Linked DNA regions of Microscilla marina ATCC 23134. The protein of the gene in region 2 binds, or shares a complex with, the protein of the main gene of each other region. Links are inferred from orthologs where the notes say so. Each region holds a gene or a part of one and is shown on either strand. Other genes may lie near its edges.

Region 1 (8,939 bases), on a different replicon or contig from region 2:
GGGTTAACAAATCCTTCGCCAAAGGATGAGCCCCAAACAAGCTCTCAGCATTATCAAGCGAACTATTTACTTGAAATATCAAATACTTGATCAAGAGTTATGAAAATACAAATCCTACAGAAAAACAAAGGGCAATCGTTTCCCTTAAGTGTACTTGTCTTTTTGTTCAGCATCTTTTTGTCGATGGTGACTTGGGCAAATGATACTTTGCGGACTGACACCACTATAGTGCTCAAGCCCTCCCACATTGTCAGTGGCAAAACACCTGCTTTGGTAAAGCCACCCCCGCTCCCCAAAAACTACCAATTGGGCAGTACCCGCTCTTTTGCCGGGCTCAATGGCTTGCAAGCCTTGCCGATAGAAAGTGTAGACATGCACGCCTTATATCAGCAACGGCTTCAACGACCGATGACCGATTCGGTGCGCAAAATAGTGAACAAAATAGAAGCTGATCTTAAGAAGGTGACTGAAGAGAATTTGTTTGTCAAAACCATTACCAGCGGCGAACTCGTGAAGCTTAACCTTCCACAGGGTGTCACAAGAGAAATTGGTGGTAAAGAATATACCCTGGTGCTACATGGGGTTCATTTTCGCAAAGGCGATGGCTATATCCAGGTATCGATGAAGTTGCCCATACCCGAAAGCAAAGACAGTCAGGGAAAAGATCGTGCGCTCTATTTTTGGGGGCAGGTAGGCTTTACCCAGGGTGGTGCTTTCCAGCAGGGACGCATTGGCTTATTGGTAGACTTTCCGATGAAGTTTGGCGACAATATTCTCACTTTTGAGAATTCAACTTTGGGAGCCCAAAACCCCGATGGCACCTTTGTTACCTTCGATTGCAATGGTTTCAAGAATATGGGGGTAAAAGGGCAATTGGAGTTTTCTCGGAATGTATTGGTGCCCGAAACCGCCGCTGGCAAACGAGATCCCGACACCAACAACAGGGTCAAAGGAAGTTTCAACGCTGTAGTAGGGGGTTGGAACGATATTTTGCTGGAGATAGACCTACCCCAACGTTTTCAGGCGGCTCGTTTGCCCCGCTTTGGTTTTGTGGTAAAACAAGCAGTACTCGACCTCAGCGATGAACGCAACGCCGCCGGACAACAGTTTCCGGCGGGGTACGCTGAAAGCTACCTGCCCGACGGCAACAGCCCCCTTTGGCGAGGCTTGTCTATCAAAGAGTTTAGGTTATACCTACCCCCCGAATTTAAAAAGACCGACAACAACCAGGCTTCCTCTGCTGGTTTGTATATAGTTGCCCAAAATGCCCTCATCGACAAACAAGGTTTTACTGGAGAAATAAGCGGTACCAACATCATTGCTAAAGGGCAGGGTAAAATGGGCAAGTGGCCTTTTTCGGTAGAACAGTTCTATGTGAAAATGGAAGCCACCCAATTGCGAGCCGCCCACTTTGGAGGCAAAGTTCGCTTGCCCATTAGCAAAGACGACCCAAGTGCTTACCTTGGTTACACGGTCATTATCAACCCCGATGCAGGAGACTATGTAGCACAAGTACGCTATAACAAAAACATGAAACTTGGCTTGTGGGTAGCGCAAATGGAAGTATTGCCTTCTTCGTCGCTGGAGTTAGGTGTGCAAAATGGTGAGTTTCTGGCGCGCGCCACCCTCAACGGTAAATTTACTGACATTGGAGGAAAAAAATTCAGCAAGACCCTGCAAATGAAAGACATAGATTTTGAACGTATGGTTATTCAAACCCAGGCGCCTTACCTGAGCGTAGGGGCTATGTCGTTGGGGAGTATAGGCAAAACTCAAAAGCTGGGCGGTTTTACTTTTACTTTAGAAAAAATTGGCTTTATCGAAGGCGAAGCCGAACGCCTGGGGCAAACTGGTTTGCAGGTAGGGGGCAAAGTAAATTTCGTGCAAGGAAAAAATGGTTTTGGTGCAGAAGCCTACGGGACTATTTATGGACGTTTAGAGGATACCCCTTTGGGTTTCCAAGTCCCTGTATTTGAAGACGTAGAACTCAACAAAATTGGCATTGATATAGACATGGGGGCTTTCCGGCTTGCCGGGCGACTTCAGTTTTATAAAAATAACGACCTCTATGGTCGAGGTTTTCGGGGTGATATTCAGGCAGCCTTCGGCAAATCAAAAATGCGCATTAACGTCAAAGCTTCGGCTATGTTTGGCAATGTAGGCGGTTTTAACTATTGGTTTGCCGATGCCCTGGCTACCTTTACCCCTGGTATTCCGCTCGTCGCCAATGGCATTCAATTGGGAGGCTTCGGTGGGGGAGCTTATTACCATATGAAACGTGCCATCAACTCTAACTTTAGCAACCAATTGGGGGCAACCCGTTCGGGCATTAGCTACGAACCTGACAAAGCCACTTTTTTGGGCATCAAAGCAAGTGTGATGCTTATGGGACCCAATCCTAGTACTTATAATGGCGAAGCAGGTTTTGAGATTGCCTTTAACCGTAATGGAGGGTTGCGTAAAATTGGTTTTGATGCAAGGCTGGACGTTGCTACCCCTACCATCGAGGTAGATATAGGGGTAATGAAAAAGATGACTGCCGAAATTACTAAAATGGAGCAAGCAGCCAACAAAGCTTCTGGTGGTTTGTTGTCAAAACTCACCAGCAAAAGTAAAGGGGGTGCTCAACCCAGCTACAGTGCATCTGGCAATGGCGCTATCAGGGCGGTAGCACGCATTGATTTCGATATCCCCAACAGTACTTTACACGCCAATCTGAGTGTAGATATCAATGTGGCAGGTGGAGCAATTAAGGGAGGAGGAGAGGCTGTTTTTCACTTTGCCCCCGATACCTGGTATGTACACATTGGTACCCCCGAGCGTCGTATTGGAGTAAATATCATGGGAGTAATTCAAACCGGAGCTTATTTTATGGTAGGCGACCACATTCCCGAAATGCCTGCCCCACCCGAAAACGTAATCCGTATTTTGGGTTTGCAAAGCGAATACAACACCCAAAGAGACGATGCCGCTATGTTGGCGGGCAAAGGTTTTTCTTTCGGGGCGAACTTTAGCATGGACACAGGCAATATGAGCTTTCTGATGTTTTATGCCCGTTTTGCTGCCGGGTTGGGGTTTGATGTGATGCTTAAAAAATATGGAGATGGGGTCAGTTGTAAAGGACGCCCCGGAGGAGTGGGAATCAATAATTGGTACGCGCAAGGGCAGGTATATGGCTTTTTTGAGGGAGAAATTGGCATCAGGGTAAACTTACCTTTCAAAAAGGGTAACTTCCCTATCATTCAGGGAGAGCTTGCCGCACTGATGCAGGCGCAGTTGCCCAACCCAGTATGGATCAGGGGAATTGTAGGAGGGCGATTCAGCATTTTGGGAGGATTGATCAAAGGTAGCTGTAAGTTTGAGCTTGAAATAGGCAAAAAGTGTGAATTAGTAGGTGGTAGTGCCCTCGATGGTGTCGAGATTATAAGCGATGTAAGCCCCGCAGCAGGTACTCCCGAAGTGGGTGTATTCACCTCCCCTCAGGCTACCTTCAACCTGGCCGTAAACAAAACTTTTGAACTCAAAGACCCGGTCGCAGATAAGCTGAAACGATTCCGGGTCAAGCTCGATTATTTTAAAGTAACTGCGCGCACTACTGGGCAGGCGATTGAGGGCAAAATAGAGTGGAACGAAGACCACACCGCGTTGTCTTTTGTACCCAAAGATATTTTACCTTCCGAAAAGGTAATGAATGCCGAAGTACAGGTAAGCTTTGAAGAGGGCACCGGAGGTGTTTGGAAACCAGTAGCGGGGGTAGTAGAAAAGAAAAGCATGGAGTTTAAAACGGGCAAAGCCCCTGACCACATTACCCGCCAAAACATTGCCTATAGCTACCCAGTGATCCAGCAGTTAAACTTTCATGTAGGAGAAACCAGCCAGGGCTATATTCAGCTCAAACAAGGGCGCCCCGATTTGCTGGCAGACGAAAAAACCCAAAGTTTATTCGACCAAAAGTTGCGTTTTGTGGCAGCCAATAACCCCAAGGTTTTCAAAGAACTACCTTTTGTATATGACCGGGCAAATGTTCGGATTAACTTTGCTATTCCACAAGACCTGAGTAAAGAAGTAGTATATCACTGGCAAATTGTAAATATACCCAAAGGCAAAGCCGCCAGAGTAGATGAAAATGTAACCAACGTAGTAAAGAAAAACAACTCGGCCAATGTATCGGTGACCTCGAAAAAACTGGAAGGGAGTCGTTCGGTACTTAAGGAGAAAAACATCTTTAATGCTCCGGTACGTACGAGTGCCTATGCTACTTTTGCCGATAAGTTCAACGCCTTGACCCGTACATCGGGCTGGAGCTGGCCAATTGCTACCAGTGTACACGTGTTAGGGGCTACTTATACGGGTAAAGAAACTTTTGACCTTTTTGAGATTGCTGGAGAAGGAGGCAAACCAGCACTTGTTGAGCTGGAAGCGTTGATTGCCAACACGCCTTGGTATCAAAACGTGATCAATCCCTTGATTTATCAAAACTTATCAAGGGTGGGGCTGGAACGCAGCGTGAAGCCCTTTGGTATACCGCCGTTCAAGGCGATGTTTATCAATCAGAAAAACTGGCAAACCGTACTTTCTGAAGAAACATTGCAGGCAACCAAACCCGCGCATTACCGGGGAGCATTCATTTTTAATATACCCTCGGTGGTGCAACGCGATTATATGGACTTAGTATACAAAGCTGCTGCGCTTAAGCTGACCACTTCGGCACCGTGGATTGACCGTATACTCACTACGCCTTTTCCGAGCATCAGTACTGGAAGCTACGAAGCAGTCATTCGTTATCGTTTGCCCGGTAGCAATCGGGTTACCTTTGAGCGCAAGTTTACCATTATTAACCCAGGTATTAAAGATTAATTGGACTGGCGGGTTATACTGCTAAAATATAGGGGCTGTCTCATCAGGGATTTTATGAGATTATTCTTCTATCTCTACCTGCCAGGTTTTTGAAGCTTGGCAGGTATAATTTTTTTTCAGGTGGTGGAGGTATAGCAGGAAACGGAAATGCTTTTATGTCTTTTGCTAATACCTTAGGGAACGCTCCTTTTGTTGCTTTGACAACTGCTTTGGCAAAAGTCCAAGTTTTTTTCTTAATCCTTATTATTTATTTGTTCCCCCCGTTTGCCGGGAGGACACAGAGAAAGTCCAAGTTTTCTTGCCGTTCCAAGGCAGGAGGAACTTCTTTGTGTAAAACAGCTGCTTTGGCAAAAGACCAAGTATTTTCTTACTTCTGGTGGCTTAGGAGCTCCCTCCATTCGTTGTGAGGACATGTTAAAAGCACAAGTGTTTTTCTCATCCTTTGTTCTTCTATTCATCGACTATTTCGTCGTTGAGAAAAAGCCATTGAGGGTTCAATGATTCAATCAAGGCAAGCTTCTTGGAGAATTTCCAGCCCTTGATTTGCTTTTCGCGGTCAATGGCGTGGTTTACGTATTGAAACCGTTCCCAGTAGACTAAATAGTAGCAACTGTTCTCCCCTGCAAAACTTCCTTTTTTTCCTCGATTGCGGTAATGTTCATCCAGTCGCCTTTCCAAATCGTTGGTTATACCTTTGTAAATGGTTTGTCTTTGGGCATTGGTGATGATGTATATAAAATAGTTATGTTGCCGCATTTTTTCTTGTGCTTAGTGGTGTTTTATTTTGCCGGGTTTTTTAGGTGTTTCCGAGGTGCTAGGAACCTCTTTGTTGTTTGCTTATCTTTGTAAAACAACTAAACTGCTTTAGCAAAAGTCCAGGTTGTTTGAGTTTGTCAGGAAGACAGGTTAACAGTACAAGTTTTTTCTTAATCCTTGTGGTTTAGGTGCTCCCTCCATTCGTTGTGAGGACATGTTAAAAGCACAAGTTTTATTTGGACATAAAAAAACGTTGAGCATTTCGACAATACCCAACGTTTTTATTTCTTAAAATAATGGCAGAAAGCATACAGTGCTACTATACCCACAAAATACTGTAAATGCTCGACTCGGCACCAATCAAACGATGCGGCAAGTTGCTGTCTAGCTGTACATTGATCAGCGAAGCATCACTCGGTTTAAAGCCACGGCTTAGTCCGGTAAGAATGCCCCGATCGAGGTAACAGGGATAAGGGTTTTTGCATTCTACTCTGGCCTCTTTCTTACGTCGGTCAAAGCTCAACAAGCGGTAGTACCCACTTTGCCCCTCACGGTGACTCTGCTGTAGTACTACATCAAGGTGGTTGAGGGCTGCTTCCAGGGTTCTTATTTCTTCGGGAAAACTCAACGATTCAAACATTGCCTTGCCCATCTCAAACAAGAGGTGGGGGCCTAAGTTTTGGGCTACTTCTTTATAGCTATTTAAAAACTTTTGCTGGGCAAACCAATCACTGGTTTGTATGTTTTTGATGCCATTGCGGGCGAAAATATTTCTTACTTTTTGCTCTTGCTGAGGAATTGCTGCTATGATGGAGGAAATGAGATTGGTAGATACCTCTACCTTTGGGGAAAATGCTATATACTGCGCCATAATTTATCAAAATTTTAACATCTGTAAGCCTATACGTTGGGTGTTTGGCATAGAAAAAAACATCGTACAATAATACTCAGAGGCAAATTTTATACCTTTATAGATAAAATCCTAGAATTAGTTGGATAATCACAGGTAAGGCTTGCATCTATTTGTCTAAAAAACCATCTTAGGTAAGGTTTGTCTAAAAAACAAGTTTTTTATTGATGGATATAAGAAAAAAAGTGTTGGGTGCCATAAAAGCCGATTAAATAAAAATAATACATTCAAGAGTGTGGGATTTATTGGATAGATATAACAAACATACAATCAAAACCTTACAAAAATAAGGTATAAAATAGAATTACACAAAAACACTATTCTATGCCAGCAAGTTACAGCTTGGTAAAAGGTAGCCGTTCTACCAGTGAACAGGTAAGAGCAGTTGAAACAAAAAGTTGATGTGTAAGTAAACCAGCCAAACATTATGTTTGACTGGTTGTATGTTTCTAAAGGCTTGAAAAACTACTATTGAGAGGGGGAAATGTGGCTTTTTATTAGAATTTCATTCGGGGCATAGCACTTACCTTTTGGTTGGTAAACTCTCCTTGTTGGTATTTGTAATAGCCCGCAATGGCAATCATAGCCGCATTATCGGTACAATACTCAAACGCAGGAATGTACACTTGCCACTGTTGTTTAACAGCCAGGTCTGTCAATGCCTGGCGCAATCCGGCATTGGCCGAAACCCCCCCCGCAATGGCTATTTCTTTAATGCCAGTTTCTTTGGCGGCTTTTTTTACTTTATGCAACAAAATGCGAATCAAAGTATATTGGATGCTGGCGCAAATATCAGCCATATTTTTTTCGATAAACTGCGCGTCTTCTTTTACTTTATCGCGCAAAAAATACAAAATGTTGGTTTTTATACCGCTAAACGAGTAGTTGAGTTTGGGCATATTTACCTCAGGAAAAGGAAAAGCCAGTGGGTTGCCCTCTTGAGCATAACGGTCGATGATAGGACCACCTGGGTAAGGTAAACCCAGCAGCTTGGCTGTTTTGTCAAAAGCTTCGCCAACCGCATCGTCCAGGGTTTCACCTATTACCTCCATTTCCAGGTAATTTCTTACCAACACTATTTGGGTGTGCCCACCGCTTACAGTAAGGCAAAGAAACGGAAATTTGGGTTTAGGCGTATCGATAAAGTGAGCCAGTACGTGGGCTTGCATGTGGTTTACCTCTACCAAAGGGATACCCAGCCCCAGGGCAAGCGACTTGGCAAACGAGGTGCCTACCAACAATGCACCCAATAAACCAGGCCCTCTTGTAAAAGCTACGGCATTTAAATCCTTTTTGCTTACTTTTGCCATCTCAAGGGCTTGGGTGATCACCGGGACAATGTTTTTTTGGTGTGCCCGCGAGGCAAGTTCAGGTACTACACCACCGTAAGCTTCGTGTACTTGTTGGTTGGCAATGACATTAGATAATACTTTGCCATCTTTTATTACAGCGGCAGATGTTTCGTCACAAGACGATTCTATAGCAAGTATAGTACTGGGCTTAATATTTGAGTTTAAAAAATCAGGGTTCATCCTAGGCTATTAGGGTGTTAAAAAAAATAGATGCAAAAAACTTTGGTAGAAAATAGTGTTACATCAAATGCTCCAAAACCGTGGCGCAAAGTAATGCGTAATGCCCGGCAAGTTATTAAAAAAATCACGATTAGAATAATAAAGTTTTTTTTGATAAGTGTTGTAGGGTTTACTGTGTTGGCTGTTTTTGCCCTTTATTTTTCGTTTACTCAAACCGTGCTTACCCAAGAAATGATGCGCTACCTGACCAGCAAAAGCGGGTTTGAGATGGAATTGGAGCATTTAGACATAGATTGGCTCGGTTCTAAAGCCACCCTCCAGCAGGTAAGTATTCGGGATTTGCAAAAAAAGCAAATGATTTTTGCCCAACATGTAGTGGTTGATTTTAGCTATCAAACTATATTTGCCAACAATAAAATTGTGCTTGATAGGGTAGAGGTAGACCAGGCAAGTGTAAACCTGGCTATAGATGCAGGCTCCGAACAGCTCAACATTGTAGCATTTACCGACACATTGGGGCAACTACTTTCATCGCCCAAAGCAAAGAAGACCAAGACGGTTTCCCAAAAATTTATCATCAAAAAAATTATTCTCAAAAACAACTATTTTGGCTATGACGATAACCGCACCGAAGCCCTGATAGACCACCGTTTGTTTGACTACAACCACTTTAGCATTGACAATATCAATCTAAAAGCCTCCCGTTTTTTGAACGTGGCAGATACTACCCAATTACAAATAGAACGACTTACAGGCAAAGAGCTGGGCAATGAGTTTCCAGTACATCGTCTGCAGACTTTCTTCCGGGTGTTTGACCAGGGCATGGAGTTTCGAAACCTGTATTGTGGTGTAGGCAAATCTATTTTGCGCGATGAGGTGATTTT
Region 2 (8,850 bases):
TAGCTTTTGAGCCATTTAGTAATAGGTTGGTAAAACGTGTCAGAATCATCGCTGTAAGATTCTCCTTCAATGTTAAAAACTCTGGTGTTTACATCAAATGATACGTAAGGTGTGTATTTTTCCCTCTTTATTAATAAACTGTCCATTTTAATATAGTGAAGTTAGTTAAGCATAAATACATCTAAATTGGAATGCACTGAATTTTGTATTCAAGCCAATAATCTTGAGCTGCTTCACAGTCTGCATTTCTGGTATAGTATGTTGTGTATCCCTCAATACCTTAGAGTAATGAAGCTTAAGTTAATATTGTTAATTATTGATTGATCATTCCAGTATCAAATTTAGCATATATAATGCTACATTTGAATTTAACTAGTATAAATAGTGAGGAAAGTTGATATAAAATTGATATTAAAAGTTTTTATTGCATTATCCAAATAATATTTTGAATACTACCCTATTTTTTGGTTAATACCTTCGCCAGGTTTTGGTTAAACTCATCGTACCGCCACAGATCGGCATGTTTGCCATCAGGCACACTAAACAGTAGATCATCCTTCTTAAAAAAGCGGGCCAGTTTCTGGCTCGATTCGTAGTAGATCAGTTCGTCGAGCTGCCCATGAAACAAATATACAGGCGACTTGACCTGGGGTAAGTATAAATCGGTACGCAGATGATACTTAAGTACAATAGTATAAGGAAACCAAGGGATATTGTATTGTTTGCCCAAGTGTTGCACCAAATCAATAAAACTATAATAAGGCGTTTCTAATATCAGCATTTTGGGCATATTGTGTGCTGCCACAAAGGCAGCCAAACCACTCCCAAGCGAACGCCCGTATATGACCACTTTGTTTTCGGGATATTCTTTCAACAACTGTTGGTACACATATTCTGCATCTTTTAGTAAAGTTTGTTCATTTACTTCCCCCCTGCTTTTACCATATATTCTATAATCAAACACCAGCACATCGTAGCCATACTGGGTAAATCGGCGAGCTATTCTGCCCCAGTTACGCAAACTCCCTGTATTGCCGTGTAAATAATAGATAAGCCCTCGAGCGGTTTGTTGCTTGCCCTTAAACAATAGCGCGTTTAAACGGGCTCCATGCTCAGGAGTGTAAAAACGTTCTTCATCATAAGCAAATTTAAACTTATGATCAAGAGGCAGCTTTTCGGCAAGAAAAATAACCTTGTCTTGATTGAGGTACACAAAAACACATATTACGGTCACCACACCTGCCATTACTAGCAATAAATAAAGCACCACTCGAATAAACCACTTAAATACACGCCACATTCTTTCAAAGCTTTTAATTTTTTAGATTAGTTTTGTGATAAATCACACGTAACAATTATTTTAATTTAATTAACGTACACAATGAATTGGAAATATGCCTTTTACCTGGTTTTTTTAACCAGTTTCATTACCTTTCGCACAAACGCTCAATACAAATTTACTATAGAGAAAAAAGTAGAAGCCACACCAGTAAAAAACCAACAGCGTACAGGTACTTGCTGGAGCTTTTCTACTGCTTCGTTTATTGAGTCAGAACTTATTCGTTTGGGCAAAGGGCAACACGATTTGTCAGAAATGTATGTAGCACGTCGCATTTACCGCGAAAAAGCCCTAAACTACATGCGCCGCCAGGGTAAAGCCCAATTTAGTCAAGGAAGCCTTGCTCACGACCTTATCAACACCATTGGCAAGTACGGTATTGTACCCGAACAAGCGTACAGTGGCAAAGTAAACGGTGAAACCAGACACGACCACGCAGAACTCGCTTCGGTGCTTACCAGTATTATGAAAACGGTAGTAAAACGCAAGCGCCCTACTCAAAAATGGTTGCCTGCTTTTGAAGGGGTATTGGATGCTTACCTAGGTAAAGTACCAGAAAAGTTTACCTACCAGAACAAAGAATATACGCCTAAAAGTTTTGCCCAATGGTTGGGCGTCAACCCAGCAGACTATGTAGAACTGACCTCTTATACTCACCAACCTTATTACAAGGCATTTGTGCTGGAGATTCCTGACAATTTTTCTAACGGTGCATACTATAACCTACCTATAGACGAATTGGAAGCCGTAGCAAAAAATGCTATTCAGAGTGGATACTCGATGGTGTGGGACGGTGATGTCAGCGAAAAAGGTTTTTCGCAAAAAAATGATGTTGCGATTGTTCCTAAAAAACAGTGGACACAAATGGCTTCGGCAGAACGAAAAAAAGCCTTGAAAAACCCTGTGGAAGAACGCAAGGTAACGCAAAAAATGCGTCAGGAAACTTTTGAAAACTACAGTACTACCGACGATCACCTGATGCACCTCATTGGCACTGCCAAAGATCAAAATAGCAACAGGTACTACTTGATTAAAAACTCTTGGGGTGTAAACGCAGGTTCTTGTGGAGGGTATGTACATGCTTCTCAGGCTTATTTTCGCCTCAAGACAGTATCGCTGTTAGTACATAAAGATGCCATACCAAAGCAAATTCGCAAAAAACTGGCACTCTAAACATACAATAAGCGTAACAATCAAGCAAAAAAGCCCTGCCATCGTAGGGCTTTTTTGCTTAATATTGTATTCATCAAATAAACGCTAAGAAACCTCTACCAAACGATGATGGCTCACCAATGCTTCGGTAGTCGCCTCTAAAATAGAGAAAGCATTTTCTGCCATTAAGTTAACTTTATCGTCTAAAGTTGGATTGATTTCCACCATTTCCCAACATATTGTTTTTGAACTACGGGCAAAAGCTACGTTCAAATCACGGGCTTCGGCTACAGTCAAACCATTGGGTACAGGAGTACCTGTGCCTGCCGAAATCGCAGAATCCATACTGTCTACATCAAACGATACATACACCATATCACAATCGCTCAAAATATCAAGGGTTTGTTTAGCTATAGCCTCTGCCCCCTGAGTGTGCACCTCTTCGGCAGTAAAGTTTCTCATCCCGTATTTATCCATCAAGGCTTGTTCTTGTGCTTCTATATCTCTGCCTGCAATCAATACAATGTCTTCACCCTTGAGTTTAGCTCCTTTGATACCTACATTCTTAAGTTGTTCCCAGTACTCATTAGTGGCCGCATCTAAGGTGTTTATTCGGTGTGCTTCGTTGTTTTCGTTCAAAGCTATTGCCAGAGGCATGCCATGCATATTGCCCGAAGGAGTAGTATAAGGCGAATGCAAATCGGCGTGGGCATCTATCCATATCACCCCTAGTCGCTTGTTAGGATACGCTTGTTTGACTCCTGCTATAGTGCCTGCTGCCGAACCATGATCTCCGGCAAGTACCAAGGGAAACAACCCTTGCTTGAGTGTGTCATTCACTGCCTGGCAAGTAGCCGTTTGAACTTTCAACAAACCATCAATGTGTTTGGCAAACGGGTATTTATTGTCTTGGAAAAGAATCTCATTGACAGTAGGCACTGTCAGGCACTGGTTATAAGTGGCAAAAAAGGTTTTGCTCACTGGTGTATTGTTTTTACTGGCTTTATTCAAACAAGCTGTTTTCAAAGCATCTATTCCCAAACTTGCTCCCCTTGTTCCTGCTGCAATTTCTGATTTTACTTCAATAACTTTTATCTTACTAACCATACTTTAGTCGTGTTTTTCTGATATTAAACCCACCTCCCCTTTGGTCATCAAACAACCAAAGAACAAGGTGGGCTATTATAATAAAGTTTTGTTTGTTGCTATATTTTGCACAAAATTATAAAAATATGTGGTTATGTCTTGAGTTAAATCAATAAAGAATGAGCAACAGATAGGCAAATATCCATCACAGAGTTTAAACACAGTTTACGGGTAAAAAGAAGGCATAAAAAAAGCAAGTGAACAATAAAAGGTAGTGAGGATGGATTGTCTCTGTAGGGGGTTTGTGCTTAGTCAAGATAACCTTACTTTATTTTATGTTGTTGTCAAAAAAAGAGTTTTTATTCACTTTTTTTGTAAAAAAAAACGAAACTCTATTACATTTAACCTTCAAATACGTTGTAAATTTATGATATCAAGGCTTGGTATAATAAATGTGTATTAATATTCGTAGTTTTGTAGATCAATATAATAAAGAGTTAAACATTAAATTGTAAAATTAATGAAAAGAGTATTAGTTGTAGTTGCGCTTGTCTCTATGGTCGGTTTCACATCTTGTGCAAAAAAAAGACACACTTGCCCAACTTATATGAAAAACGTGCACGAGCAAAAGGATGTCAAAGTAAAAAACACTTTAGACCCCAAAGACAACTCAACCAAGGCAAAAAACGCCAGAGGATAGTTGCAAAAAATATTAAACTGTTTGGTTTTGCGAAAGTATAAGTCGAACAGCCGCATACAAGTCTTTAGCAGTAAAATCGGCAAGTGCCGATATAGGTTTATTTTCCGCAATAACCTGTACTGTATTGACTTGTATTTTTTTTGCCGCCTCTATATCACGGGCACTATCGCCTATCATCCACGACCTTTCCCTGTCTATTACATACTTGGCAACGGCTTTTTCTAACATAAAAGACTCAGGCTTACGCGAAAGCGATTCACTATACTGGGGGTGATAAGGTGAATAAAACAAATCATCGAGCAAGTATCCACATTGCTGTTGCAAGTATTGGTGACAGGCTTTCACATCTTCTTTGGTATATAAACCTTTGGCTATGCCTCCTTGGTTGGTAATCACCACCAATAAATATCCCGCCTGCTTTAATTCTTGCAACGCTTCAATTACTCCTGTGGGTATCTCAAAATCGGCAATAGTATACGTATAAGTACCCCGCTCACGATTGAGCACCCCGTCTCTATCTAAAAAAACACATTTGTTCATTTGGTTTTTAGTAATTCACCCTTTCCATTAGTTGATCGACCATTATGTTAACCAACAAAATCCGCTATTTTTGCTCACGATTAAATCCTCGCTGCCATCAACAAACCCAAGTCTTTATAGGGCATGTCCAGTTTGTCGGCAATAAAACGGTTAGTAAGACTCCCTTTATAAGCATACACACCTTCCATAAACCACTTACTGGTAAAAATCATCTCATCCATTCCGCCTGCCTTGGAAATTTTCATCAAATAGGGGGTAAAAATGTTGCTCAAAGCAGTGCTTGAGGTTCTACTTACCCTGGAAGCGATATTGGGCACACAGTAATGAATGACGTCATATTTTTTAAAAATCGGATTTTCGTGTGTGGTCACTTCTGAAGTAGAGAAAACTCCGCCCTGGTCAATACTTACATCTATAATGATAGAGTTGGGTTTCATTTGCTGCACCATTTCTTCGGTTACTACACAAGGAGTCAGCCCTTTCTCGGCACGCATAGCACCTATTACAACGTCAGCGCGTGAAATGGCCTCTTCTAATATACCTGTGTCTATAGTAGAGGTATACATTTGGTGCCCTACAGCATATTTAATCCGGCGCAATTTATAAATATCTTTATCAAAAATTTGGGTTTCAGCACCCAATCCAATGGCTGTACGTGCAGCATACTCGCCCACTGTACCTGCCCCAATAATGACTACACGAGTAGGGGGTACACCAGTAATTCCTCCCAAAATAATGCCTCTGCCATTGTGGGCACTGCTGAGGTACTCAGAGGCGATAAGCATCACTGTGCTGCCAGCTATTTCGTTCATAGAACGAATCAAAGGCATTTCGCCAATACGGTTTTGAATAAACTGGTAGGCAATACCGATGCATTTTTTTTGCATCAAAGCTTTAAAGTAGGCAGTGTCCATACGTGCCATAGGCAATGACGACACTATGGTGCGCCCAAACCTCATATACTCTATTTCTTCGTGAGTAGGGGGGTCTATCTTTAAGATCATGTCTGCCTCGAACACTTCTTTGGCAGAATAACATACCTCTGCCCCAGCTTCGCTGTACTGCTGGTCGGTAAACTTGGCACCAAGCCCAGCTCCGGCTTCTACCCTTATCTCGTGTCCATTGCGTACCAGTATTTCTACGGCTTCGGGGCGCAATGATACCCGCTTTTCAGATTTACTTTTTTCTTTGGGTATACCAATGAACAGTTTTTCTGCCTTTTTTTTGATAGGCGCCAACTGCTCACTTGGATAAAGTACCAATTGTTCTTTGGTAAGGGCTGTGCCTTCTGTGTACGATTGCTTACTCATATTGGGTCAATTCAATGATTCGGTAATCAGATTGCAGTATAATAGCAATTTTTAGATAATTTTCGGGCATCAAGCTGGGGATTTTTGAAGCCCATTCTATAAAACAATAACTATTGTCATAAAAATATTCTTCGTAGCCCATGTCCAGTGCCTCAGTTTCGTTTTTGAGCCGATAAAAATCAAAATGATAGAAAGCCTCTCCCGAGACGCTTTGGTATTCGTTTACAATAGAATAGGTAGGGCTCTGAATGGTGTCAACAATGTCCATTTGCCTTCCTATTTCTTTGATCAAGGTGGTTTTTCCTGCGCCCATTTCTCCGTCAAACACCCAAATTTTTGCGGGTTTGGGTTGTCCATTAGCAAACTGGATAATTTGGTTGGCAACATTTGCCAGCTCGCTCAGCTCACGATAAGTTATTTGCATAAATTACAGCTGTTCAATAAATATTACAAACGTGGTCCTCTGCTCCATACCCCTCTTCGTTCACGCTTGGCTTCTGCTTCTATTTTCATAAACTTCTTTATAAGTCTTTTATTATATCTGTCCTTTTGCACTACTCCATAACCCTTTCTCAGCAAGTCTTCGTTGAGGCACCTACCTGTTTTGCGCACATACAAGTAGGCAAGCAGTCGCCCATATTGGTCAAATTTCTTTTTATCATAATCAAGGTAAATCGGGGTACCAGGCTTAAGCCTTCTCCTTACAAACTTATCGGCGTGCCGGGCATACGCAGGATTGAACTTAAAAATATTGTTTGACCTTTCGGGACTATCTACCCCAATCAGCCTCATTTTTTTCTTTTTATAGCGTTTGGTTCTCACGATGATCGTGTCGGCATCCAATACTTGAATAACTTCGCCATTGTCATAGTTTTGGGTAAAGAAAAAATACAGTAGCAATATGCCTACTGTTACTACCCCCATGATAATCATTATAGTTTGGTTCTCCATAAGTGCTTGATTAGTTTTATTCCCTAAAGATATACCAACAATACCCCCCTTATTTAGGTAAAGTTTTTTGTTGTGTTGACACGTTATTTTCAGGAATGATCATCCATTGATTTGATGAAAATACACACTTTTTTTTATTTGATACTTATTCACAAGTAATTTATTTGTTGAGGCTTGCTTCACGCCTGAAAAACACAAAGCCGTTCTTTTCGCCAATTTTTTTGATTGGATGCCCCGCCTTGATGAGTTCATCTAAACGCTGAGTACGGTCAATACGTGATACCAGATAAACGGTTTTATCTGACTTACCCGTCAAATACCACTCTTCGGTATTTTGCTTGGGGCTTTTTTGTGGGGTACGTGCTGTATAAAAATACTGTGCGTAACTTTTATACCCAATAGTGCCTACATAACAATCTTCGTTTTGTTTCGATTTCATAAACTCTATAGCAGCCGCTTGGGTATACTTTTCTACCTTGGGAATAAACACATAAATGATCACTTGTACAGCAAGCAAAGTAGTGACAAACAAGGCTTTTGCCCCCAACACGGGATTTTTTCGATTCCAATATACCAACGTAGTAATGACTACTCCCAGCAATAAAAAGCCAATAGCAGACTCCAGTCCTGACCAATGCACTACGGCGTCGAGATTTGCCACAGCAAATTTATCTTCAATCAAAGGAATGAATTTTTCTTTATAATTGATGAGAATAGGCAAAGCCGCCAGCAATAAGGCTACTACGGTGCCTATCAATCCGATAAAAATACCCAACCAACGGGCAAAACGAAAGCGTTGTTGCTCAATATGGAAAATATAGGTGGCGGCCATAAAAGTAAGTGGAAAATAGCACATAGATGAGTAGTGCATAATTTTGGTGGTGATGAGCGAAAACACTGTTAAGACTACCCAAAACAAGGTTTTCATCCACAGTTTAAAGTGTCGTTGCTCTTCGGTATCTTCACTGTTGCGTTGAAACGAGCGCAAAAAGTAAATACTTGCCGGAAAACAGCCCAATAACAACACTATAGGGTGATAAAAAATGGGTTGTTCGTGCCCGGTAGAGGTAGAACTTGCCAAGTCGAGTTGGTATTTGATAAACTCAGAAATAAACCAAAAGCCATTTTGGAGGGTTTCGGGCAAAAACCAGGCAAATGAGACCACAAGCGCCACCAAGCCAAAGACCAATAATTCAGGAATTTTAAAAGTGCTCCACTTACGACTAAGTACCCAATAAATAATGAGGGTAAGTCCCGAAAGCAGCATTGCCACCGGCCCTTTGGTAAGAATACCCAACCCAATAAAAATACCTGCCAGGGCAGCTTTTTGATAGCGTTTACCTGTGTTTTTGCGCAAGCTTAATAAGTAAAGCTGGTATACTCCCAAAAATATAAATAAGTTGAAAAGTGGGTCGATGATGCCTGACTTGAAATAAAAATGAGGCAATAATGACCCTGCATATACCAATACCCACCACAACCCAAAGCGGGAATTATAGATGTTGGTTCCTATGTGGTAAATAAGTGCAAGAGTAATGATACCTATCAGGGCATTGGGAAAGCGTGCCGCAAACTCATTGACACCAAATATTTTCATAGAAAGTGCCTGAATCCAGAAAAACAGGGGAGGTTTTTCCCAAAAAGGCTTAAAGTCTACCTGTACTTGGGCATAGTTGCCAGTAACGAGCATTTCGCGGGCACTTTCGGCAAAATTGATCTCATCCCAGTCAAACAAATGGGTTACCCCTAACATAGGGATAAACAAAAGGGCG

The links.
Region 1: the proteins of tsaE (region 2) and tsaD are in contact, whole or in part, in a crystal structure (PDB 6N9A), measured with the Thermotoga maritima proteins. The link is inferred for Microscilla marina ATCC 23134 from one-to-one orthologs. Residues at the interface, in WP_004082108.1 of Thermotoga maritima: Leu37, Gly38, Lys46, Lys57, Val59, Lys60, Ser61, Thr63, Phe64, Thr65, Leu66, Met67, Val69, Pro71, Tyr82, Arg83, Leu84, Asp86, Asp88, Phe89, Asp93, Ile128, Asp130, Glu131, Arg134; in WP_004082750.1 of Thermotoga maritima: Cys10, Asp11, Arg49, His50, Leu82, Gly84, Gly135, Gly136, Glu154, Thr155, Leu156, Asp157, Asp158, Ser159, Glu162, Asp165, Lys166, Arg169, Leu170, Tyr175, Lys213, Thr214, Leu217, Tyr218, Gln221, Arg222, Asn324.

The regions. Positions count from the first base shown.
Region 1 is NZ_AAWS01000035.1:65,723-74,661, forward strand. What follows is about bases 6,039-8,939. They hold tsaD (tRNA (adenosine(37)-N6)-threonylcarbamoyltransferase complex transferase subunit TsaD), read right to left. Parts: upstream 8,056-8,939; coding sequence 7,021-8,055; downstream 6,039-7,020. Other genes in these bases: M23134_RS25645 (hypothetical protein), read right to left, coding at 6,039-6,484; M23134_RS25655 (translocation/assembly module TamB domain-containing protein), read left to right, coding at 8,086-8,939. In the rest of the region: M23134_RS25635 (hypothetical protein), read left to right, coding at 100-4,857; M23134_RS25640 (GIY-YIG nuclease family protein), read right to left, coding at 5,308-5,613; more of M23134_RS25645, read right to left, coding at 5,933-6,038.
Region 2 is NZ_AAWS01000076.1:1,955-10,804, reverse strand. The notes cover bases 4,836-7,647. They hold tsaE (tRNA (adenosine(37)-N6)-threonylcarbamoyltransferase complex ATPase subunit type 1 TsaE), read right to left. Parts: upstream 6,552-7,647; coding sequence 6,120-6,551; downstream 4,836-6,119. Other genes in these bases: M23134_RS35005 (ArnT family glycosyltransferase), read right to left, coding at 7,239-7,647; M23134_RS35010 (thermonuclease family protein), read right to left, coding at 6,575-7,078; M23134_RS35020 (alanine dehydrogenase), read right to left, coding at 4,898-6,127. Outside these bases: M23134_RS35045 (DUF1987 domain-containing protein), read right to left, coding at 1-146; M23134_RS35040 (alpha/beta hydrolase), read right to left, coding at 458-1,300; M23134_RS35035 (C1 family peptidase), read left to right, coding at 1,382-2,512; M23134_RS35030 (arginase), read right to left, coding at 2,597-3,598; M23134_RS35025 (D-glycero-alpha-D-manno-heptose-1,7-bisphosphate 7-phosphatase), read right to left, coding at 4,290-4,817; more of M23134_RS35005, read right to left, coding at 7,648-8,850. UniProt on the Escherichia coli protein: Required for the formation of a threonylcarbamoyl group on adenosine at position 37 (t(6)A37) in tRNAs that read codons beginning with adenine.